Regions from separate parts of the Microbacterium sp. 22242 genome, predicted to be linked through region 2. Evidence: riboswitches for the same ligand, from Rfam matches in the RefSeq annotation. Region 2 holds a riboswitch; the other holds the start of a gene.
What was found. Region 2 has a riboswitch for FMN ahead of ACTJJZ_RS08085 (6,7-dimethyl-8-ribityllumazine synthase). Riboswitches for the same ligand answer to the same signal wherever they lie in the genome.

Region 1 (11,331 bases), on a different contig from region 2:
GAACGCGCCTATTTCGATCGGTTCCTGGGGCCCGCGGGCGAGCAGGTGACGGGCGTCGACGGCTCGACCGGGTCCGGGCTCGGCTGGATCGACGTCGGCCGCGCCGCCCACGGCGAGGTGGACGGCCCGTACACGTGGTGGACCATGCGCGGCCAGGCCTTCGACAACGACGCCGGCTGGCGGATCGACTACCACCTGGCCACGCCGGCCCTCGGGACGCGTGCGACCGGTTATCACGTCGCCCGCGCCGCCACCTATGCCGAGCGATGGAGCGACCACACCCCGGTCGTGGTCGACTACACGTACTGACGCGGCCGGTGCGGCCAGGAGCAGCCGACAGGAGAGCCGGATCGGGCGGCTCCGTCGGCGGCCTGGTCGCGGCGGCCGCTCGGTCTGGCCTCGTAGCGGCCGCTCGGTCTGGCCTCGTAGCGGCCGCTCGGTCTGGCCGCGTCGCGGCCGCTCGGTCTGGCCGCGTCGCGGCGGCGGCTCGGTCTGGCCGCGTCGCGGCGGCGGCTCGGTCTGGCCGCGTCGCGGCGGCGGCTCAGTCCCGGAGCTCCTCGCGATACGGCTTCGCGGTCTCCGGCGCGTCCTGGCCCTCCGGGAATTCGCAGGTGAACTCCCCGCGGTAGCCGAAGAGCAGACCGACGACCCGGTTGCGGACCTCGAGGTCGATCACGAAGAGTCCTCGCTCGTCGTCGAAGCGCTCAGTCAGGAAGGCGCGACCGCTGAACATCAGCGGGAAGCGGAACGCGATCGGCCCTTCGTAGAAGCGCTGCGCACCGGAGACCAGCCTCAGCGCCCCGTCGTCGGTGACCGACAGCTCAAGCTCCACGGCGAGATGCTGGTGGGTGCCGAGATAGTCGACGACGCGGCCGCGCGCCTCGCTGTAGATCATGGTGGCGTCGAAACGGCGCCGCCGCCCCGGCCGCACGTTCATGGTGCGCGCGAAGGTGACCGTCTCGCGCCCGAAGCCGTCGACGTAGGCGTGGTTGTCGATCCGGAACGGGATCCCCCGGCCCTTCTCCGGGAACATGATGTTGCGCGCGGATCCGAGGGCGAGGAACGGCACCGTCCACCACGGCCCGCGCCGCACCTCGGTCATCACGCCGCGGCCCACGCAGCCGTACCCGGCGGCGACCCCGACGCCGAACCGCCGCTGCAGCTGCGGATGGAGCCGTGCGAAGTCCGCTCCCAGGGCACGGACGAAGACGCCCTCCGCCGCGGTCACTGTGCGATCTCCGCGAGAGAGGCGGGTGCGTCCTGCATGACCCCGCGGCCGCGCTGCGGTGGTCGTGACAGGCACCGGCGAGCTCGCGCCCGCGGGCGCCGTCCCGGCCGCATCGCCCGCCACAGCGATGTCTGTTCCGGCGCGACGCCCGCCTCGGCCCAGAGCCGCAGGCGATCGAAGCTCCTGGCCGTGAGCCACCACACGAACGGGCGGACCACCAGCGGATCCAGCGCACGGCCGAGTGCGCCCCAGCCGGGCTCGTAGTCGTAACCGGTGAGGAAGCGCACGCCGTCGTCCGTCGGGATGTAGCGCCAGTAGCCCCTCCCCTTGCGGAGCGGGGAGAGCCGATCCGCGGAGTCGAACACGAGCGCGGACGTGCGTTCGCCGTGGCCGCCGTGCCGGGTTCCGAGCGACACCCGTGCCGTGGATGGTGTGCAGCCAGAGCCCGCGCTCGTACACGAACTCCTGCGCGCCGTCCTCGCGCGTGCGCACCGGTCGGATCGCGCTGAACCGGGCATCCCAGCGGACGTGCCGCCGGGGATCCTGGGTCAGCTCCCACACCCTCTCGAGCGGGGCCCTGATGGTGATCTCGACATACAGTGCACGCTCTCTGCGCCGCGTGGCGCGCGAGTTGTGCCGGGGAACCGCCATGAGGCAAAGCCTAGAGGCAGGGCAGGACGGGCATGGGGCGCCCCATAGGATTGTCGGGTGACGAAACCCCGCCTCTACTCCGGAATGCAGCCCTCCGCCGACTCCCTCCAGGCCGGCAACTACATCGGGGCGCTGCTGCAGTGGCGGGACCTGCAGAACTCCTACGACGCGTTCTTCTCCGTCGTCGATCTGCACGCCATCACCGTGCCGCAGGACCCGGCCGAGCTCCGCGAGAAGACCCGGCGCACGGCCGCGCAGTACATCGCCGCCGGCATCGAGCCCTCGCAGTCGACGCTCTACGTGCAGTCGCACGTGCGCGCGCACGCCGAGCTGGCGTGGATCCTGAGCACGATCACCGGCTTCGGCGAGGCCGGCCGGATGACGCAGTTCAAGGACAAGTCGTCGCGGTTCGGCGCCGACGCGACCTCCGTGGGCCTGTTCACCTACCCGGTGCTGATGGCCGCCGACATCCTGTTGTACCAGACCGACGTGGTGCCCGTCGGCGACGATCAGAAGCAGCACGTCGAGCTGACCCGCGACCTCGCGGAGCGGTTCAACGCCCGCTTCGGCGAGACGTTCGTGGTGCCGATCCCGGTGATCCAGAAGGACACCGCCCGCATCTACGACCTGCAGAACCCGACCTCGAAGATGTCGAAGTCGGCGGAGTCCGATGCCGGAGTGCTGTGGCTGCTGGACGACCCGGCGAAGTCGGCGAAGAAGATCATGCGCGCGGTCACCGACAACGAGGGATCCGTGCGTTACGACCGCGAGAACAAGCCCGGTGTCTCGAACCTGCTCACGATCTATGCGGCGCTGACCGGACGTCAGATCGCGGCGATCGAGGACGAGTACGCGGGTCGCGGCTACGGCGACTTCAAGAAGGGCCTCGCCGAGGTGGTCGTGAACGAGTTCGGGCCGGTGCGCGAGCGCGCGAACCAGCTGCTCTCCGACCCCGCCGAGCTGGACCGCATCCTGGCTGCCAACGCCGCGAAGGCCGACGAGGTCGCCGACAAGACCCTCGCCGACGTCTACGACCGGGTCGGCCTGCTCCGCCGGGTGGTGCTGTAGGCGCTTCCCCTGGGCCTTCGCCTTTCGACATGGTCGCGCCCGCGCGTCCCAAAGTCAGTCGATTCGGCTTCTCGCTGAGCCGCTGACGGCCGAGATCCCGCGATCGACTGAGTTCGGAACGATGCGGCGGCGCGCAGGGCGGAAGCCGCGCATTCCCCGCAGCGCCGCGACGACCCCTGCTCGGTCGTACATGATGTCCTCGGCGACGAGCCGGAGGACGCAGAACCCCAGCGCTGCGAGGCGCCGATCGCGCTCGTAATCGCGTACTCGCTGCGCCCAGTCTTCGTGGTGCGCCCTGGAGTCGCATTCGACGACGAGCCATCCGTCGAGCACCAGATCCACGCGACCGAAGTCGAACTGGACCTGAGGCACCACCTCGAAACCCAGCGCACGCGCCGCAAGACGGACCAGCGTCTCCGGCCCGGACTCCGCCCGCCCGTCGACCAGGCGGCGCAGGACCCGCTTTCTTCGGGGTGCGAGTTCGAATACCTCGTCGAGCCCGTGCAGGTCGATCAGACCTTGATGCAGCGCGCTGTCCAGCGACGCCACGGCGTCCCGCGGCTGCTGACAGCACAGCGATTGGGCGAGCGCCTCGACGAGGGGCACGGTCAGGTCGTTCCACGGCGCGGAGCACGTGCGCCAATGTCGCGTGATGCGCGGCGACGGTTGCGCCTGCCGAGCGGAGTGCGGCGTCATCTGCACGTGCAGCGGATGCCTGTCCCGGACGAAGACCCCGGCAAGCGTCAGCGCGGTGACGCAATCGGCTCTCCCGCCGAGACGACCGGCATGGACGGCCGTCTCCGAGCAGCCCGTGGTCGTGTACTGCCCCTGACGCAACCGGATCAGGCGGCCGTCGCGCGCCGCCTGCGCGATCGACCTGGTCGTGTACCCCTGGGCGCGCAGTTCGAAGGTCTTGAATCGCTGGTCGTTCATCATCCCCTGAGGCTGGCGATCCCGGAGGTGCCGCGGACCCGTGCCACCGGGAACGGTGCGGAACGGCGCCATCGGCGCGCCTGCGGAGGGCGAAGAACCGCCGGCGCGACGAAGAACCGCCGGCGCCTCGTTCCGAACTCAGTCGATTCGGCGCGCAATCACGGCAACGCCGGTGCTGCAGCGGAAATCGACTGAGTTTCGAACGGCGCGCGACGACGAACCGCACCCGCGGGCCCGTTTAGGCTGAACCGATGGAACCGGTCGAGCTGCGTACGCGGCGCCTGGCCCTGCGCCCACCCGCATTCGCCGACGTCGACGCGATCACGGCGGCCTGCCAGGATCCGGAGATCCCGCGCTGGACCACCGTGCCGAGCCCGTACGCTCGCGCCGATGCCGAGGACTACGTCCGTCTGGTCGGCCAGTGGTGGGAGGACGGATCCCAGACGGTATGGGCGGCGTACGCCGACGGCGTGATCGTCGCGTCGATCGGCCTGCATCACATCGTCAAACACGCCAGCGGAGGCGACGCCGAGCTCGGTTACTGGGTCGCCGCGCCAGCCCGCGGACGCGGATACCTGACCGAGGCCGCACGCGCCGTGATCGACTGGGGCTTCACAGAGCTCGGACTCGCCCGCATCACCTGGCGCGCGGTGGTCGGCAACGTGGCGTCCGCCCGCAGCGCCCGTGCGCTCGGATTCCGCTTCGAGGGTGTGCAGCGCCAGGTCCTCACCGGTCCTCGCGGCCGGGATGACGGATGGGTCGCAGGACTGCTGCGCACCGACGATCGCGCGCCGGTCCCCTGGCCGATCGATCTGAGCTGAGACGCCGCCCGGATGTCCCCGCTCGGTGGCAGGATGAACCCATGCCGGAGATGCCTGAGGTGCAGGGGCTGGTCGACTTCCTCGCGGATCGCGCGGTCGGCCTGACGATCACGCGCGCGTCTGTGTCGGCGATCTCCGCGCTGAAGACCTTCGATCCGCCGGTGACGGCCCTGGCCGGATCGCGGGTGAGCGGCGCGGCCCGGCACGGCAAGTTCCTGGATCTCACGCTGGAGAGCGACGCCGAGCCGAACCTGCACTTCGTCTTCCACCTCGCGAAGGCCGGGTGGCTGCGCTGGTACGACGCGCTGCCGGCGACGCTGATCCGGCCGGGAAAATCCCCGATCGCGATGCGGATCGCCTTCGACGACGGCAGCGGCTTCGACCTCACAGAGGCGGGGACGAAGAAGTCGCTCGCGGCCTACGTGGTGCGGGATCCGGCGGAGGTGCCGGGGATCGCCCGGCTCGGTCCGGACCCGCTGGATCCGTCGTTCACGCGGGACGCGTTCGCCGCGCTGCTCGAAGGCCGGCGCACTCAGATCAAGGGCCTGCTGCGGGATCAGGGCGTGATCGCCGGGATCGGCAACGCCTACTCGGACGAGATCCTGCACGCAGCGCGGATGTCGCCGTATGCTCCCGCCGGCGGCCTCGGCGCGGATGACGTGACCCGGCTCTACGACGCGATGGAGAGCACGCTGCGCGACGCGGTGGCCGAGGCCACCGGGAAGCCCCCCGCCGATCTCAAGGACGCCAAGCGGCGGGGCATGCAGGTGCACGGCCGGCGCGGCGAGACCTGCCCGGTGTGCGGCGACACGGTGCGCAGCGTGTTCTTCGCCGACCGCTCGCTCGAGTACTGCCCCACCTGTCAGACCGGCGGAAAGGTGCTCGCCGACCGGCGGCTGTCCCGCCTGCTGAAATGAGGCGTCGGCGAGGCGGGCGCACGTCACCGCACGTCACAGGAGCATTCGCCGGAATGAATCGGATGGAGAGGTGTTGAGTAAGCTGAGAGCAGTAACGTGCTCCGGGGTCGGTGAGAATCCGAACCGGCGGTGACAGTCCGCGAACCGAGGTCGCATCCGAGATGCGACCGAGGCCGACCCGGTGGAATTCCGGGACCGACGGTGATGCGAGCGAGACGCTCGCGAGTCCGGATGAGAGGCAGCACGCATGATCGCCGTGCGCCTTGCCCCGGGCATCCGAACCCCTGATCAGGACAAGGAAGCGACAGCGACATGACCGTGACGGCGGCGGAGCACGCGGCGATGCTGCGCGCCCTCGAGATCGCCGATCGCGGCCCTCGCGGGGTGAACCCGCAGGTCGGCGCCGTGATCCTCTCCCCCTCCGGAGACGTGCTCGCCGAGGGCTGGCACCGCGGCGCGGGCACCCCGCATGCGGAGGTCGACGCGCTCTCCCGGCTCTCCCCCGCGCAGCGGCGCGGAGCCACCGCGGTGGTCACCCTCGAACCCTGCAACCACACCGGACGCACCGGCCCCTGCGCGGTCGCACTCGTCGAGGCCGGCGTGGCCAGAGTCGTCTACGCGCTGGACGATCCGGGCGATCACTCCGGCGGCGGGGCGGACCGCCTGCGCGCGGCGGGCGTGCAGGTCGTCGCCGGCGAGCAGGCCGACGCCGCTCGCGCGCTCATCGCCGGCTGGCTCGCCGTGCAGCGGCTCGGCCGCCCGCATGTCACCGTGAAGTGGGCGCAGAGCCTGGACGGACGAGCGGCCGCGGCGGACGGATCCAGCCAGTGGATCACCGGTCCGGAGGCGCGCGCCGACGTGCACAGGCGCCGCGCCGAGGCCGACGCGATCGTCGTCGGCACCGGCACCGTGCTCGTCGACGATCCGGCGCTCACGGCCCGCGACGGCGATGCGCTGCTGCCGCATCAGCCCATCCCCGTCGTGATCGGCGCGCGGGACACGCCCGCGGATGCGGCGCTGCGCCGGCACCCGCACGAGCCCCTGTTCTACCCGCAGCACGACCTCCACGCGGTCCTCGAGGACCTCCGCGGAAGCGGCGTGCAGCGCGTCTTCGTCGAGGGCGGCCCCACGCTCGCGAGCGCGTTCCTCGCCGCCGGTCTCGCGGACGACGTGCTGGCGTATCTCGCACCGGTGCTGCTCGGCGGCCCGCGGCTCGCACTCACCGACATCGGCGTCGCCACGATCGCCGAGGCCCGGCGCCTCGTGGTCGACGAGTGGCTTCCGCTCGGACCCGACCTGCTGGCGATCGCCCGCGTCGAGGCGCCGGACCCAGTCCTGACAAACGCGGGCGGAAGCGCCGCCCGCACCGAGACCACCCGGAACGAGGGAGGATCCTGATGTTCACCGGAATCATCGAGGAGATCGGCGAGATCACCGCGATCGCGCCCGCCGGCGACGGCTGGCGGCTGACCGTGCGCGCGCCGAGGGCCGCATCCGACGCAGTGCACGGCGAGTCCATCGCCGTGAGCGGCGTGTGCCTCACGGTCGTGGGATCCACCGACTCGACCTTCGACACCGACGTGATGAAGCAGACGCTGGACGTGGCGGCGATCGGCCGGGCGGCCGTGGGCACGCGCGTCAACATCGAGAAGGCCATGCCGGTCGGCGCGCGACTGGGCGGCCACATCGTGCAGGGACACGTCGACGGCGTCGGCACGGTGCTCGAGGTGCGGCCTGGCGCCGAGTGGAGCGTGCTGCGGATCTCGCTGCCGCACGACCTCGCCGCGCTCGTCGTCGACAAGGGATCCATCTCCGTGGACGGCACGTCCCTGACGGTCAGCGCCGTGAGCGCACCGCCCGCCGCGCGAGGCACGGGATCCTCGGCGAGCTCGTCGACCGAGCACTGGTTCGAGGTCTCGCTGATCCCGGAGACCCTCGCCGCGACGACCCTCGGATCCCGGACGGTCGGCGACGTCGTCAACCTCGAGACCGACATCCTCGCCCGGCACGTCGAGCGGCTGCTCGCGTTCCGGTCCGCCGATTCCGCTGGCAGCCTGGCCGCAGGCGCCGGCGCCGCTACCCCGGAAGGAGGCTCGCGATGAGCCTTTCCACGATCCCCGAGGCGCTGGAGTCGCTCCGCGCCGGCCGCCCCGTGCTCGTCGCGGACGATGAGAACCGCGAGAACGAGGGCGACGTCATCCTCTCCGCCGAGCTCGCCTCGCCGGAGTGGATCGCGTGGACCGTGCGCTGGACGTCGGGCTACCTGTGCGCTCCCATGCCCGCCGACGTGGCGGACGCGCTGAACCTGCCGCCGATGGTGGAGTCCAACGAGGACGCCCGCGGCACCGCGTACACGATCAGCGTGGACGCGGCCTCCGGCGTCACCACCGGGATCAGCGCGGCCGACCGCGCGCGCACCCTGAACGTGCTCGCGAACGCCGCATCCGTCCCCGGCGATCTGATCCGCCCCGGACACGTGCTGCCGCTGCGCGCCGTCGACGGCGGAGTGCGCGAGCGCAGCGGTCACACCGAGGCGGCCGTCGAGCTGATGCGCCTGGCGGGCCTGCGCCCGGTCGGCGCAATCGCCGAGGTCGTCGCCGAGGACGGGGGGATGATGCGCCTTCCCGGTCTGCTCGAGCTCGGGGAGCGCGACGGCATCCCGGTGATCACGATCGAACAGCTCATCGCCTACCTCGACGAGCACGAGCCGCTCGATTCCGCACCACCGAAGCGCCGCCGCGTGAGCCTGCGCGCCGACGCCACGGTGCCCACCACGCACGGCGTCTTCCGGTTCCTCGCCTACAAGGACAGGATCACCGGCACCGACCACATCGCGGTCGTCTCCGGCGAGCCCAGCGACACCGCCCTGGTCCGTGTGCACTCCGAGTGCCTCACCGGCGAGGCGTTCGGCTCGCTCAAGTGCGAGTGCGGCCCGCAGCTCGAGGCGGCGCTCGACGCGATCGAGCAGGAGGGCGGCATCGTCATCTACATGCGCGGCCACGAGGGACGCGGGATCGGCCTGATCAACAAGCTGCGCGCGTACAGCCTGCAGGAGGAGGGGCTCGACACCGTCGACGCCAACCTCGCCCTCGGGCTGCCCGCCGACGCCCGCGACTACGCGGCGGCTGCCGGGATCCTCACCGACCTGGGCGTGTCGAAGGTGCGGCTGCTGACCAACAACACGGACAAGGTCGCGCAGCTGCGCGAGCTCGGCCTGGACGTCATCGAGCAGGTCCCGCTGATCGTCGGCGTCGGCCCCAACAACCACCAGTACCTGGAGACCAAGCGCGACCGGATGGGGCACATCATCGGCGAGTCCGAACTCGCCGCCGCCCTGGCCGTGAACGCCGAGCACGGAGAGGACCACGCATGAGCGGCGCAGGAGCACCGGCCACCGGAGGATTCGACGCGAGCGGCCTCGACGTCGTCATCGTCGCCGGCACCTGGCACCAGACCATCACCGACGGGCTCATCGCGGGCGCGCAGCGCGTGCTCGAGTCCACCGGGGCGAACCACCGCCTCGTGCGGGTGCCCGGCTCGTTCGAGCTCGCCGTCGCGGCGCAGGCCGCTTTCGCCGGCGGTGCCGATGCCGTGGTCGCCCTCGGCGTGATCATCCGCGGCGGCACCCCGCACTTCGAGTACGTCTCCGCAGCCACCACGGACGGCCTCACCCGCGTCTCGCTCGACGCCGGCAAGCCGGTGGGCTTCGGCGTGCTCACCCTCGACGACGAGCAGCAGGGTCTCGAGCGCGCCGGGCTCGAGGGCTCCAAGGAGGACAAGGGCGCGGAGGCGGCGGACGCCGCCCTCCGCACCGCCCAGGTCATCCGGTCGTTGCGCGGCTGACCCGGGACCGGGGCGGTCGGGCCGTGCGGCCGGGCGGCCACGGCGTTCCAGCGCGTCCACCCGGCCGCAGGATCCGCCGGGGCATAGCCTGAACACATGCAGACCCTTCGTGAGATCGTCGTCTTCATCCACCTCCTCGGCTTCGCCACGCTCTTCGGCGCCTGGCTCGCCCAGGCCGTCGGGGGCAAGCGCGAGTTCACCACGCTGATGAACATCGGCCTCGCGATCGCGGGCGTCGCGGGGCTGATCCTCGCCGCGCCGTGGGGGATCGACTTCACGCCGGGCATGAGCTTCTACCTGAAGATCACGGTCAAGCTCGTGGTGCTGATCGTCATCGGCGCCCTGATCGGCATCGGCATGGGCCGCCAGAAGCGCGGTGCGGCCGTGCCCGCCGGGATGTTCTGGGCGGTCGGTGCGCTCACCCTGCTGAACGCGATCCTCGGCTTCTTCTGGCACTGACCGCTCCAGCCGTCCGGATCTGAACGCCGCGCCGTGTCACACTCCGCCGCGCTCGCGTGTCAACCTGTGTGCCCGCTGTATGCCGGGCGTAGACTCCCCCGTGCTCGCGCGGCTGGGGAATCCCGCGGGCTCTGAACGACGCATCGACCGGAGGACCGCATGAGCACGAGCACTGTCACCGCACCCGCCAATCCGCGATCGCGGGTGATCCTCGCCAGCCTCATCGGCACGACGATCGAGTTCTACGACTTCTACGTCTACGCCACCGCCGCGGTGCTGGTCTTCCCGATCCTGTTCTTCCCCACCGGCAACGACACCACCGCCCTGCTCGCGTCGTTCGGCGTGTTCGGGGCCGCGATGATCGCCCGGCCGATCGGCGCCATGGTCTTCGGCCACTTCGGCGACAAATACGGCCGCAAGGCCACTCTGGTCGCGTCCCTGCTCACGATGGGCGTCGCCACGTTCCTGATCGGCCTGCTGCCGACGTTCCCGCAGATCAACTGGTGGGCGGCCCTGCTGCTGCTGGTCCTGCGGCTGGCGCAGGGCTTCGCGCTCGGCGGGGAGTGGTCGGGCGCCGCGCTGGTCGCCACGGAGAACGCCCCGGCGGGCAAGCGCGCCTGGTACGGATCCTTCCCGCAGCTGGGCGCCCCGCTCGGCTTCATCATCGCGAACGGCCTGTTCCTGATCATCAACGCGATGCTGCCGAACGCGGCCAACCCGGCGCTCAAGTCGGAGGCGTTCCTGAGCTGGGGTTGGCGGGTGCCGTTCCTGTTCTCCGCGGTCATGGTGATCATCGGCCTGTGGGTGCGGCTGAGGCTCGTCGAGTCGGAGACGTTCAAGCGCGCAGAGGACAAGGGCGTCATCCGCAAGCTGCCGCTCGCGACCGTGTTCCGGCACCACTGGTGGCACCTCATCCTCGGCACGTTCGTGATGCTCGCGACCTACGTGCTGTTCTACCTGATGACCAACTTCACCCTCTCGTTCGGCACCAAGCCGTGGTCGCTGCAGATCGCGACCGCTGCTGCGGAGAAGGCCGCAGTGGCGACGGGCAAGCCCTTCGACGCCTCCGGCTTCGCGGCCCAGTTCTATCCCGGTCAGGGCTTCGGATACATCGACTTCGTGGTCATGCAGATCGTCGGGGTCGTGTTCTTCGGGATCTTCACGCTGCTCTCCGGGCCGTGGGCGGACCGGATCGGCCGCCGCAAGCTCCTGATCTGGACGACGGTCGCGATCATCCTGTTCGGCTTCACGTTCCCGTTCTTCCTCGGCCAGCACGCCGGCGAGCCGTTCGCGGTGGTGCTGACCCAGTCCTTCCTGATCCTCGGCTTCCTGCTCATGGGCACGACATTCGGGCCGATGGGGGCGCTGCTGCCCGAGCTGTTCCCGACGAACGTGCGGTACACCGGCTCGG
Region 2 (11,331 bases):
ATCGCGACGTCGGTGCTGCCGTCACCCTTGGTGACGACGCGGCCGGCGACGACGAGGTCGAAGACGGCCTCCTCGACCTGCGCCTGGTTCGGGAACGCGACCCACTGGTCGGCGTGCTCGCCGTGACCCGGGACGAACGCGAGGCGCACACCGGCGACCGGGCCGGAGAACGGCAGGCCGGAGATCTGGGTCGACGCGGACGCCGCGTTGATCGCGAGCGCGTCGTAGTACTCGCCCGGCGCGATCGAGAGGACCGTGATGACGATCTGGACCTCGTTGCGCAGGCCGTCGACGAACGACGGGCGCAGCGGGCGGTCGATCAGACGGCAGACCAGGATCGCCTCGGTGGAGGGGCGGCCCTCGCGGCGGAAGAACGAGCCGGGGATCTTGCCGGCGGCGTAGGAGCGCTCCTCCACGTCGACGGTCAGCGGGAAGAAGTCGAAGCCCTCGCGCGGCGACTTGCTCGCGCTCGTGGCGGAGAGGAGCATCGTCTCCTCGTCCAGGTAGGCGGCGACCGCGCCCTGCGCCTGCTGCGCGAGACGGCCCGTCTCGAAGCGGACGGTGCGGGTGCCGAAGCGGCCGTTGTCGAGAACGGCCTCAGTAGCGGTGATTTCAGGACCTTCCAAGAGGTCTCTCCTTCTTTGTTTAGGCTCGCTCTCCCGTGTGGAGCGCGAGCATGGACGGATGCGCACAGAGGCATCCTGTTCGATCCTATCAGCGCACGAGGACGCCGCCCTCTCCGGGCCGCATCCGGGCCCGCGTGCGGAAGAGCGGCGAACGGCCGCTCCTGCGGCTCAGACCTCGCTGGGCTCGCGGACGCCGCGCTCGCGGCCGAGGCGCACGTAGTCGTGGTGCTTGGCGCTGCGGCCGTCGCCCGCGGCGCGGCCGTGCAGCCGCCGCCACACCCACGGCAGCGCGTGCCGACGCCACCACACGCCTGCGCCCGTGCGCTCGGTCGCGTGCAGCGCCTCGTCCAGCATGCCGAGCTCGTCGGCGAGCGGCACCCCGAGCGCGACGCCCGCGCGATAGGCGAGGAAGCGGTGCCCGCGGCTGGACAGATGCACGAGATCCTCACCCCAGTTCTCGCGCTGCGCGAGCTGCGGGTGCAGGTCCATGTCGACCAGGATCGCCCCGCACCGCTCCGCGATGCACGCCAGCGCCGACGCCCACGCGGAGAACCGGCGGGTGTAGAGGCGCGCGGCCGGGTTGCCGGGCAGGAACGGCGTGACCAGCAGCACGTCCGCCCCCGTCCCGCGCAGCTGCCGCACGGCATCCTCCAGCCGGGCGGCGAGCGCGGGGATCGAGACGCTGCGCTTCACCAGATCGTTCGCGCCGATGAGGATCGAGACCAGGTCGGGGCGCAGCTCCAGCGCCCGGGGCAGTTGCGTCCCGCAGACGTCCGAGACCCGTTTGGAGCGGATCGCGAGGTTCGCGTAGTCGAGCGGCTCGCGGGCGGCGAGCAGCAGGGCCAGACGATCCGCCCAGCCGCGCAGGGCGCCGTCGGGTCCCGGGTCGCACAGCCCTTCGGTGAGGGAGTCGCCGAGGGCGACATAGCGGCGCCAAGGCTTGCGCTACCCCGCCGTGGCCAGCTCGGGGCGGCGGGATCGCGCGGCGCGCAGCCCGGCGTCGACGCGGTGCAGCTCCCGCGCCTCCGCGAAGTGCCCGATCAGCTCGTCGCACACGGCGGACCAGCTGCGCCCCTGCACGGCCTCGCGCCCCGCCCGTCCGAAGGCCGCCCTCCTGGGCGCATCGCCGACGAGATCGAGCACCCGCGCCCGCAGATCCTCGAGGTCCCCCGGCCGGTACAGCCAGCCGTCGACGCCCGTCCGCACCAGGTCGAGCGGGCCGCCGCGCCCCGTGGCGACCACCGGCACGCCGCTCGCGTGCGCCTCCTGCAGGGTCTGCCCGAACGTCTCGCTCTCCCCCGGATGCACGAAGACGTCGAAGGAGGCCATGATCTCGGCGAGCTCTGGTCCGCTGCAGTGACCGAGGAACACCGCCTGCGGCAGCATCGCCTCGAGCCTGGGCCGGGAGGGACCGTCGCCGACGATCACGAGCCGCACGCCGCCCAGATCCGCCAGCACGCGCAGATCCTCGACCTGCTTCTCCGGGGCGAGCCGGCCGACGTAGCCGACCACGACCTCGCCGTCGCCGCGGTGCGCCCATGCGTCCCGGCGTCGGTCCGGGTGGAACCGCTCGGCGTCGACGCCGCGGCCCCAGCGCCGCACCCGGTCGACGCCGAGCCGCGCGAGCTGGTCCTCGGACTCGGACGACGGGGCGAGCGTGAGCGTGGCGCGGCGGTGCAGCCGTGAGATGTGCGCCTCCGCGAGCGCGGTGGTGAGAGAGACGCCGTATCGCGCCGTGTAGGCGGCGACGTCGGTCTGGTAGGCGGCGACGGCCGGCACGCCGAGCCGTTCGGCGGCGAGCGCGCCGCGCCAGCCCAGCGCGAACGGCGAGGCGAGGTGCACGACGTCGGGCTCGAAGCGCGCGAGCGCGGCGGAGAGCCGATGCACGCTGGAGGTGCCGACGCGCACGGTGCGGTAGCCGGGAAGCGCCACGGACGGGATCGCCTCGATGCGCGCATGTCCGATGCGACGCGGCATCCCCGTTGCGGCCGGGGCGTACACCCTGGCCTCGTGCCCGTGGTGCTCGAAGTGGCGGAGGATCTGCAGGACGGACCCGGTCACGCCGTTCATGTGCGGGAGGAAGGATTCCGTGACGATCGCTGCTCTCACGTCATCAGGATCCCGCCCCGCGCGCCGTGGATCCGCCGGAATCGGCCCGATCGCGGAGTGTTCACCGAATGCACGGCCGGCGGTCACCTGCTGTCCGCTCCGGCGCCCTCTTCGCGTCTCCGGACGGACCGGCGTCGTTCGCGTGCCGTCCGATCGGGGGCGGGAGGCCGCGGCGGCGCTAGGCTGGCGCGCATGAGTACCGACGACACCGCCGCCTCGGACATGAAGCGCAAGTTCAAGGAGGCGCTCGAGAAGAAGAACGCCCAGCAGCACCGCGGTGAGGCGCACCTGGACGGCGATTCCGCCGTGCACGGCACGCACTCCGCTCAGACGAAGCGCGAGTTCCGCCGCAAGAGCGGCTGAGCCGCAGCTGCCCGCACGGAGGGGCGTCGACGAGGGATCGTCGGCGCCCCTCTCCGTGGGGTATGCAGGCCAGGCGCCGGCGGGCACGCCCCGCCCGGGCGTCCGCTCGTCAGCCCTGCGGCTGGGCCTCGAGCCACTGCGCGAACGTCACCGAACCCAGGTCCGCATCGGGACCGGGGAGAACGGATCCGTCGCGCATCGCGCGGCCGAAGGCCCCCGGCACGGCGATCCTCGGCATCGCCGCCCGCCGTCCGGTGTGCCGCGCCCAGGCCCTGATCATCTCCGCCAGATCCTCCTCGCGCGGCCCCGCGATGTCGCGCACCCGTCCGCGAGGGCCGGCCTCGGCGTCGTCGACCAGGCGCTCGGCCACCTCGCCAAGCGAGATCGGCTGAGTGCGCATCCTGCTCACCGGATGGATCGGTCCGAGCCCGGTGCGCGCGAACATCTGCGCCGCGAAGTCGTGGAACTGGGTCGCCCGCTGGATGGTCCAGGGCACCCCGCCCGCATCGACCGCCCGCTCCTGCGCCCATTTCGCGCCGTAGTAGCCGTACGGGGCGCGATCGACGCCGACGATCGAGAGGGCGAGGTGATGGCCGACGCCGGCGGCGCGCTCCGCGGCCAGCAGGTTCGCCGTGGTCTGCAGGAAGAAGGCGGTCGCGGTGCGCGTGCTCAGGGTGGGGATGCCGAGCACGTCCACCACGACGTCCGCGCCCGCGACCGCCTCGGCGAGTCCGGTCGCCGCACGCATGTCCGCGCCGGTGCTGCGGGAGAGCACGCGCACGTCGTGGCCGCGGGCGGCGGCGCGCCGCACGACCTCGACGCCGACGGTCCCGGTGCCTCCTGCGACGACGATCAGCATGCGGTTCCCCTTCCGACGCCGCACGGCGCCCGGATCCGATTGTGGCGCACGCCGGCGCGCTCCGCATCGACCGTGCCACCGCGCGTACGCCGCGGATCCACAGGGTTCGGGGTTAGCGTCGAAACCGTGACCCTCGCGACCGTCCGGAAACCGCGCGTCGGGCGGAACCGACGTGCGCGTCCGGCCCTCGCCGCCGCGGCCGTCGGCGGACTGCTGCTCGCACTGCTGGTGGCGTCACCCGAAGCCGCGTACGCCGACGACTACCCGTCCTGGCAGGACGTGCAGAACGCGCAGGGCAACGAGCAGGCCACGCAGGAGGAGATCACCCGCATCAACGACGCCCTGGCGTCCGCGCAGCAGAAGGCGGCCGAAGCGTCGACCGCCGCACTGAAGGCCGCGCAGGAGGCCGGGGCCGCGCGCACCGCGGCCGACGCGGCCGCCCGCCGCGCCGACGAGCTGACCGCGCAGGCCGACGCCGCGCAGCAGGCCGTTCAGCAGATCCACGACCAGGTCGGATCCCTCGTCTCCAACCGGACCCGCACCGAGACCTCGGCGCCGCTCGCGGTGCGGCTGTTCACCGCGGCGCACCCCGACGAACTGCTCACCCGGCTCGGCGTGATGGAGAAGCTCGACGCGACCTGGTCGTCGCTGGGCGAGCGCGCGATCGCCCAGCAGGGCGTGGCGACCTCGCTGCAGAGCCAGGCGCAGGCGGCGCAGAAGGCCAGGGACGACCTGGCCGCGGCGGCCGCGGCGGCGGCGCAGACAGCGCGGCAGGCGGCGGACGCGGAGGCCGCCGCCGTGAAGGACCTGCAGGGCCACGTCACCACGCTCTACGCGCAGCTCGCGACGCTGAAGAACACCACCGCCGACGTCGAGCGCCGGTATCGCATCGGCCAGCAGGTCGCCGAGCAGCAGCGCGAAGCGGCGGCCGCTGCCGCTGCCGCGGCCGCCGCGCAGCAGGGATCCGGATCAGGGGGCGGAGACCTCGGCGACTCCGGCGACGTGGACGTCGACCCCGCCGGCGCGCAGGCGTACGCCCGCGGACAGCTCGGCAACTACGGCTGGGGGCAGGACCAGTTCGGCTGCCTGTACAACCTGTGGATGCAGGAGTCCAGCTGGCGCGCCGACGCCCTCAACCCGGACAGCGACGCGTACGGGATCCCGCAGTCCCTCCCCGCCGACAAGATGGCCGCGGCAGGGCCGGACTGGCGCACGAACGGGGACACCCAGATCGACTGGGGTCTCAGCTACATCCGGAGCGCCTACGGATCCCCCTGCGGCGCCTGGTCGCACGAGATGGCGCACAACTGGTACTGAGCATCGCTCGGCTCACTCCCGGGACGCCTGCTCCTGCACCAGCCGGCGCGCCTCGGCCAGCACGACCGGATCCGCACAGCCGCGGGCGAATCCGGCGATCCTGATCCGGATCTCCCTGCCCAGCACGACCTCGCCGATCCGTTCGGCGAGCGGGGCCAGCCAGGCCGGGCGGCAGCGGAAGCTGTACTTCCAGACCGCACGGGTGCCCTCCGCGACCGCCTCGAAGCGCCAGCCGGCGCCGAGGGTGCGGAAGAACCACGGGCCTTTCTCCATCGCCATGCCGACGTTCGTGGGCGGCGCGTACGAGACGTAATGCGTGACCATCGCGAGTCCGAACCGTTGCCGGGTGTACGTGCGCACCCCCTTGCCGGGCGCGGTCGCGCCGTCGAGGAAGTGCTGCTCGCGGATGAACACGTCCCAGCGCCGGCGCACCTCGCCCGTGGTCTGGGAGACGGCGTAGGCGAGCTCCGGCGGGAGAGGGACGGTGACGCTGGCCTGGACGACGGGCATGGTGCCGACGCTATCGTGCGCGGCGGTCTCCTCCCTGCCGCGGTGATAGCGTCGTCCTGTCCTCAGGGCGGGGTGCAAGTCCCCACCGGCGGTGACGCGGCCAGTCCGCGCGAGCCCGCGAACGGTCCCCATGGCGGGGACCGCCGATCCGGCGAGAATCCGGAGCCGACGGTCACAGTCCGGATGAGAGAGGACAGAAGGAGCAGTCCACCATGCCCGAGAAGATCGCCATCGTCGCCGCCCAGTGGCACGCTGAGATCGTGGAGGAGACCGTGTCGGCGTTCGTCGCCCGGCTCGGCGAGCACGGCATCGACGACGTCGACGTGCACCGCGTGCCCGGCGCGTTCGAGATCCCCCTGCACGCGCAGCGGCTCGCCAGGACCGGACGCTACACCGCGATCGCGGCGAGCGCGCTGGTCGTGGACGGCGGGATCTATCGTCACGAGTTCGTCGCGGCCACGGTCGTCGACGCGCTCATGCGCGTGCAGCTGGACACCGACGTCCCGGTGTTCTCCGCCGTCCTCACCCCGCACAACTTCCACGAGCACGCGGAGCATCGCGACTACTTCCAGCGGCACTTCGCCGTGAAGGGCCGCGAACTCGCCGACGCGGTGTCGGCCACGATCGCCGGCCTCGCCCTGATCGGCTGATCCGCTGCGGCGCCCTCGTCTCGCTGCGCTCCCCAGCAACCGGAGCAGCGAGACGAAGGGCCGCCCGCCGTCCGGGCTACTCCCCCGCGAGGCCGCCGAGCAGATGCCCGAACGAGCGCCCCTCGCCGAGGTAGGAGGCGGGGTCGAACGGATCCGCATCCTTCGCCGGCTCGCGGCGGGCGATCGCCTCTGCCAGCTCCCGGGCACCGCGCTCGACGCGCGAGCTCAGCGGCGCGACGTCGTCGGCGTTCGCACCCCAGTCGCTCGAAGCCGCGAACACGCCGGTCGGCACCGGCTCCGCATGCAGATACGTGAACAGCGGGCGGATGGCGTAGTCGATCGCGAGCGAGTGCCGGGCGGTGCCCGCGTTCGCGCCGAGGAGCACGGGCTTGCCGGTGAGCGCGTCGGGGTCGAGCACGTCGATGAACGACTTGAACAGGCCGGAGTAGCTCGTGGAGAAGATCGGCGTGACCGCGATCAGGCCGTCGGCCGAGACCACGGTGTTGATCGCCGCCTCCAGCGCGGGCGGCGCGAAGCCGGTGAGCAGGTTGTTCGTGATGTCGTGCGCGAGATCGCGCAGCTCGATCACGTCGACGGAGACCTCGATGCCGTCGCCGTCCGACCCTGTCGACCGGTCATTGAGCTTGTCGAAGCGCAGGGACCGCACGGTCTCCGCGGCGAGCCGGTCCGCGAGCATGCGGGTCGAGGAGGGGTTGGACAGCCCCGCGGAGATCACCGCGATCCGGCGGGCGCTCATCGGTTGGCCGCCTTCGTGGCCGCCGCGCCGAACGCGGACCCTTCGACAGGACCGGTGACCGAGGCGACCGGGACGGCGCCGCCGTCCTGGTAGGGCGATCCCGCGGTCAGGTTGTCGCCGCGGTTCGCACCGGGCCGCGCCTCGCGCGCGGGTCCGTCGCCGTACACCGCCCTGACCCTGGCCGCGTGGGTCGGAGCGTCCGGTACCGTGGCGGGACGGTTCTGCGCGAGCTCCCTGCGGAGCACCGGCACGACCTCGCCGCCGAGCAGGTCGAGCTGCTCGAGCACGGTCTTCAGGGGCAGCCCGGCGTGGTCCATCAGGAACAGCTGGCGCTGGTAGTCGCCGTAGTGCTCGCGCATCGCGGCGTAGCGGTCGATGACCTGCTGCGGCGAGCCGACCGTGAGCGGCGTCATCTCGGTGAAGTCCTCCATGGACGGTCCGTGGCCGTAGACGGGGGCGTTGTCGAAGTACGGGCGGAACTCGTCGATCGCGTCCTGCGACTTCGGCCGGATGAACGCCTGGCCGCCGAGGCCGACGATCGCCTGCTCGGGGGTGCCGTGGCCGTAGTGCGCGTAGCGCTGCCGGTACAGCCCGATCAGGCGCTGGTAGTGCTCCTTGGGCCAGAAGATGTTGTTCGCGAAGAAGCCGTCGCCGTAGTAGGCGGCCTGCTCCGCGATCTCGGGCGTGCGGATGGATCCGTGCCACACGAACGGCGCGACGCCGTCGAGCGGGCGCGGGGTCGCCGTGAAGCCCTGCAGCGAGGTGCGGAACTTCCCCTCCCAGTCCACGACGTCCTTGGTCCACAGCTCGTGCAGCAGCGCGTAGTTCTCGATCGCGAGCGGGAGTCCCTGGCGGATGTCCTTGCCGAACCACGGGTAGACCGGGCCGGTGTTGCCACGGCCCATCATGAGATCCATACGCCCGCCGGAGACGTGCTGCAGCATGGCGTAGTCCTCGGCGATCTTCACCGGGTCGTTCGTGGTGATCAGCGTCGTCGAGGTCGACACGATGAGGCGCTCGGTCTGCGCGGCGAGCGCCGCGAGGAAGGTCGTCGGGCTGGACGACCAGAACGGCGGGTTGTGGTGCTCGCCGATCGCGAAGACGTCGAGGCCGACCTCTTCCGCGTGCTTGGCGATCGTGAGCGTGTTCTGGATCCGCTCGCGCTCGCTCGGGGTCTCCCCTGTCACCGGGTTCCGGGTGATGTCGCTGACCGACATGAGGCCGAACTGCATGCCCGACCAGGTGCTCGACTCGCTCACTGCGCTCTCCTTCAGATTTCTATTCACTTGAATGTATCTGATGCAACGCGAGCCCGGCGGGAGTATTCCCGCGGACCGCCGGTGACCGGAGTGTATCGACCTGGTGATCGCGTCATACAGCGCGACGCGGCGACTGCCGGGCCGTCGGCGTCACGCGAACAGGCCCGCGCCCACGTAGGAGCCCTTCGCGGCTCCCGGCGGGATCGCCCAGAGGCCGGATCCGATGTGCCGGATGTACTCGCTCATCAGGTCCGTCGAGAGGCGCTTCTGGATCCCGATGAACTGCTCCGGAGAGCGCTGATAGGAGAGGAAGAACAGGCCGGCATCGAGCTTGCCGAGCTCGTCGTTGCCGTCCACGTAGTTGTAGCCGCGGCGCAGGATCCGCACGCCGTCGTTCACGCTCGGATGCGCGAGGCGCACGTGCGAATTCTCGTCGATGCGTCCGCCGTGGAAGGACGGCTCGGTGAACTCGTCCCCGCCCGAGAGCGGCGCACCGCTCCCCTTCGCCCGGCCGATCGTGCGGTCCTGCTCGCTCAGCCGCAGCCGGTCCCAGGTCTCCACGAGCATCGCGATCTTGCGCGCGACCAGGTACGAGCCGCCCGCCATCCAGGCCGGCTCATCCTGCTCGGCGACCCACACGTGCTTCTGCAGCGCCGCGGTGTCGTCGGCCAGGATGTTCGCGGTGCCGTCCTTGAAGCCGAACAGGTTGCGCGGCGTCTGCTGCTCGGCCGAGGTGCGCGAGGTCCGGCCGAAGCCCAGCTGGGACCAGCGCAGGCGCGCACGGCCGAACGCGATCCTGCTGAGGTTGCGGACCGCGTGCACCGCGACCTGCGGGTCGTCCGCGCAGGCCTGGATGCACAGGTCTCCGCCGGTGTACGCCGCGTCCAGGGCGTCGCCGACGAAGGGCGGCAGCGCCACGAGCGCGGCAGGGCGACGGTGCGCGATCCCGAACCTGTCGCCCTCGGTCTCGAACAGCCCGGCGCCGAGCCCGAACGTGATCGTGAGCCCGCTCGCGCTCAGGCCCTGCGCCTCGCCGGTGTCGTCCGGGGGCGCCTCGGGCGACCCGCCGACCGCACCGGACGCGCTGACGTCCAGACCCTTCGCCATCCGCGAGGCGGCGTAGCTCCAGTCCTGCAGCAGCGAGACCAGGTCGTCGCGGCTCGCGTGCGGCATCATGTCGAAGCTCGCGAAGTGCAGGTGCTCCTGCACCCGGCTGGTGATCCCGGCCTGGTGCGCACCCTCGAACGCGAATTCGTCGGCGGGCTGAGCTCCGCTCTGCGCGGCCACGACCGCGGCGGTCCCGCCGGCTCCGACCGCGAGCCCGGCCACGCCGCTGCCGATCGCCCACCCCAGGAGGCCGCGCCGGCTGATGCCGTTCGCGTCCGACGTCGAGTCGGCCGGTGCCGCGGCGGCCTGATCGGCGTGCGCCCCGTCGACCGGTTGCCGCCCGTCGGCAGGCTCGGGGACCGTCATCAGCTCAGGATCGTTCCGGTGAGCTTCGACAGCGGCTCGGCCAGCGCGTTCAGCAGGTCGGTGAGATCGCGCTTCTGCGTCTCGGTGACGGTCGAGTAGGGAGGGAAGCCGTCCGTGAGGGAGCCGTGCACGGCGAGCTCGGCCTCGAGGGCGGAGAAGCCGCGGTCGATCTGCGAGACGAGCTTCTTCCCCTCGGCGCCCTTGCCGTCGGCGAAGTCGCGCACGAGCGAGAAGGCCATCTTGGACCCCTCGACGTTGGCGGCGAAGTCGGACAGGTCGGTGCCGGACCACCAGTCCTCCTCGCCCGTGATCTTGCCGTTCGCGACCTCGTCCAGCAGAGAGATCGCGCCGTTGGAGATGCCGGCGATGCCCTGCGCGTCGAGATCCTTCAGGAACGCGTCGGAGTGCACGTGGTCGTACAGCTCCTGCAGGTCGGCGAGGAGCTTGTCGGCGTACACGCCGCGCTCTGCGGGCGTGGACGGCGTCCAGTCCTTCGCCGCCGGCGTCGTGCCGTCGGAGTTCATCGCGCCGGGCGCCGGCGCCCACAGGTCCTTCTCGATCCGGTGGAAGCCGGTCCAGTCGATCCCGTCGGCCTTGGCGTCCAGCTCGCGGAAGTCGAGACGCGGGTCGAGCGTGCCCAGCTTGTCGGCGACCGGCTCGATCCGCTCGTAGTAGGAGCGGACGACGGGGAACTGCTGCTTCGCGGCCGTGTCGTCACCGCCGCGGTAGGCCTCGGCGAAGGTCTTGGCCGCCGGCAGCAGCCGGCCGACCTGGTCCTTGACGAACGCGGCGTAGAGGGAGACGGCCTTGTTCTTCTGCTCCGCGTCGTCCCCGCGCTCGGCCACCTTCTCGCCGGTGACGGAGAACGCGCCCTTGCCGACGCCCTCGCCGACCATGCCCGGCTTGCAGACCGTGAAGTACTTGCCGGGCTGCGCCACGACGGTGAGCGTCCTGGACGCGCCAGGCGCGACGTTCTCGACCTCGCCGACGATGCGGATCCCGTCCTCGGCGAGCAGGTAGAACTCGGTGACCTCGTCGCCCCTGTTGCTGACGTCGAACGCGAGCGTGCCGCTCGTCGCGGTGCCGGAGGAGACGGTGCACGCGTCGGCGGTGGACGAGACGGTCAGGCGGCCGGCGGACGACACGTCGGACTTGGCGACGCAGCCGCTGAGGGCGAGGCCGAGAGCGGCGACGGCGCCCACGACGATGAGCGGGCGGCGGGCGAGGGTCATGAGGCTCCTCCGGGAGTGGGCGAGACGGTCGCGGGCGTGGAGTTCGAGGGCGCGGACTCCGAGGGGGTGGAGTTCGAGGCCGCGGAGGTCGAGGAGGTGCGGGCCGCCGACCGGCTCAGTCCGCGCACGAACAGCGTGCCGACGATCGCGAGGTAGAGCACCCAGGCGATCACCTG

Region 1: linked by a shared signal. The riboswitch ahead of ribD (bifunctional diaminohydroxyphosphoribosylaminopyrimidine deaminase/5-amino-6-(5-phosphoribosylamino)uracil reductase RibD) and the one ahead of ACTJJZ_RS08085 (6,7-dimethyl-8-ribityllumazine synthase) in region 2 are both predicted to bind FMN.

Annotation. Positions count from the first base shown of each region.
Region 1 covers NZ_JBQEOZ010000002.1:186,059-197,389, forward strand. The annotation lists gene ACTJJZ_RS02575 (exodeoxyribonuclease III) at 1-309, shown strand, start outside; gene ACTJJZ_RS02580 (DUF4166 domain-containing protein) at 542-1,228, opposite strand; gene ACTJJZ_RS02585 (SRPBCC family protein) at 1,225-1,644, opposite strand; gene trpS (tryptophan--tRNA ligase) at 1,937-2,947, shown strand; gene ACTJJZ_RS02595 (endonuclease domain-containing protein) at 3,002-3,883, opposite strand; gene ACTJJZ_RS02600 (GNAT family N-acetyltransferase) at 4,132-4,701, shown strand; gene ACTJJZ_RS02605 (Fpg/Nei family DNA glycosylase) at 4,743-5,618, shown strand; FMN riboswitch at 5,711-5,867, shown strand; gene ribD (bifunctional diaminohydroxyphosphoribosylaminopyrimidine deaminase/5-amino-6-(5-phosphoribosylamino)uracil reductase RibD) at 5,931-7,016, shown strand; gene ACTJJZ_RS02615 (riboflavin synthase) at 7,016-7,720, shown strand; gene ribA (GTP cyclohydrolase II) at 7,717-8,991, shown strand; gene ribH (6,7-dimethyl-8-ribityllumazine synthase) at 8,988-9,461, shown strand; gene ACTJJZ_RS02630 (Fe-S protein) at 9,558-9,920, shown strand; gene ACTJJZ_RS02635 (MFS transporter) at 10,080-11,331, shown strand, end outside.
Region 2 covers NZ_JBQEOZ010000005.1:299,217-310,547, forward strand. The annotation lists gene ACTJJZ_RS08050 (polyribonucleotide nucleotidyltransferase) at 1-626, opposite strand, end outside; partial or broken gene ACTJJZ_RS08055 (SGNH/GDSL hydrolase family protein) at 795-1,541, opposite strand; gene ACTJJZ_RS08060 (glycosyltransferase family 4 protein) at 1,572-2,735, opposite strand; gene ACTJJZ_RS08065 (DUF5302 domain-containing protein) at 2,928-3,098, shown strand; gene ACTJJZ_RS08070 (SDR family oxidoreductase) at 3,208-3,957, opposite strand; gene ACTJJZ_RS08075 (hypothetical protein) at 4,084-5,274, shown strand; gene ACTJJZ_RS08080 (SRPBCC family protein) at 5,287-5,784, opposite strand; FMN riboswitch at 5,839-5,983, shown strand; partial or broken gene ACTJJZ_RS08085 (6,7-dimethyl-8-ribityllumazine synthase) at 5,991-6,434, shown strand; gene ACTJJZ_RS08090 (FMN reductase) at 6,511-7,191, opposite strand; gene ACTJJZ_RS08095 (LLM class flavin-dependent oxidoreductase) at 7,188-8,423, opposite strand; gene efeB (iron uptake transporter deferrochelatase/peroxidase subunit) at 8,601-9,923, opposite strand; gene efeO (iron uptake system protein EfeO) at 9,923-11,155, opposite strand; gene efeU (iron uptake transporter permease EfeU) at 11,152-11,331, opposite strand, start outside.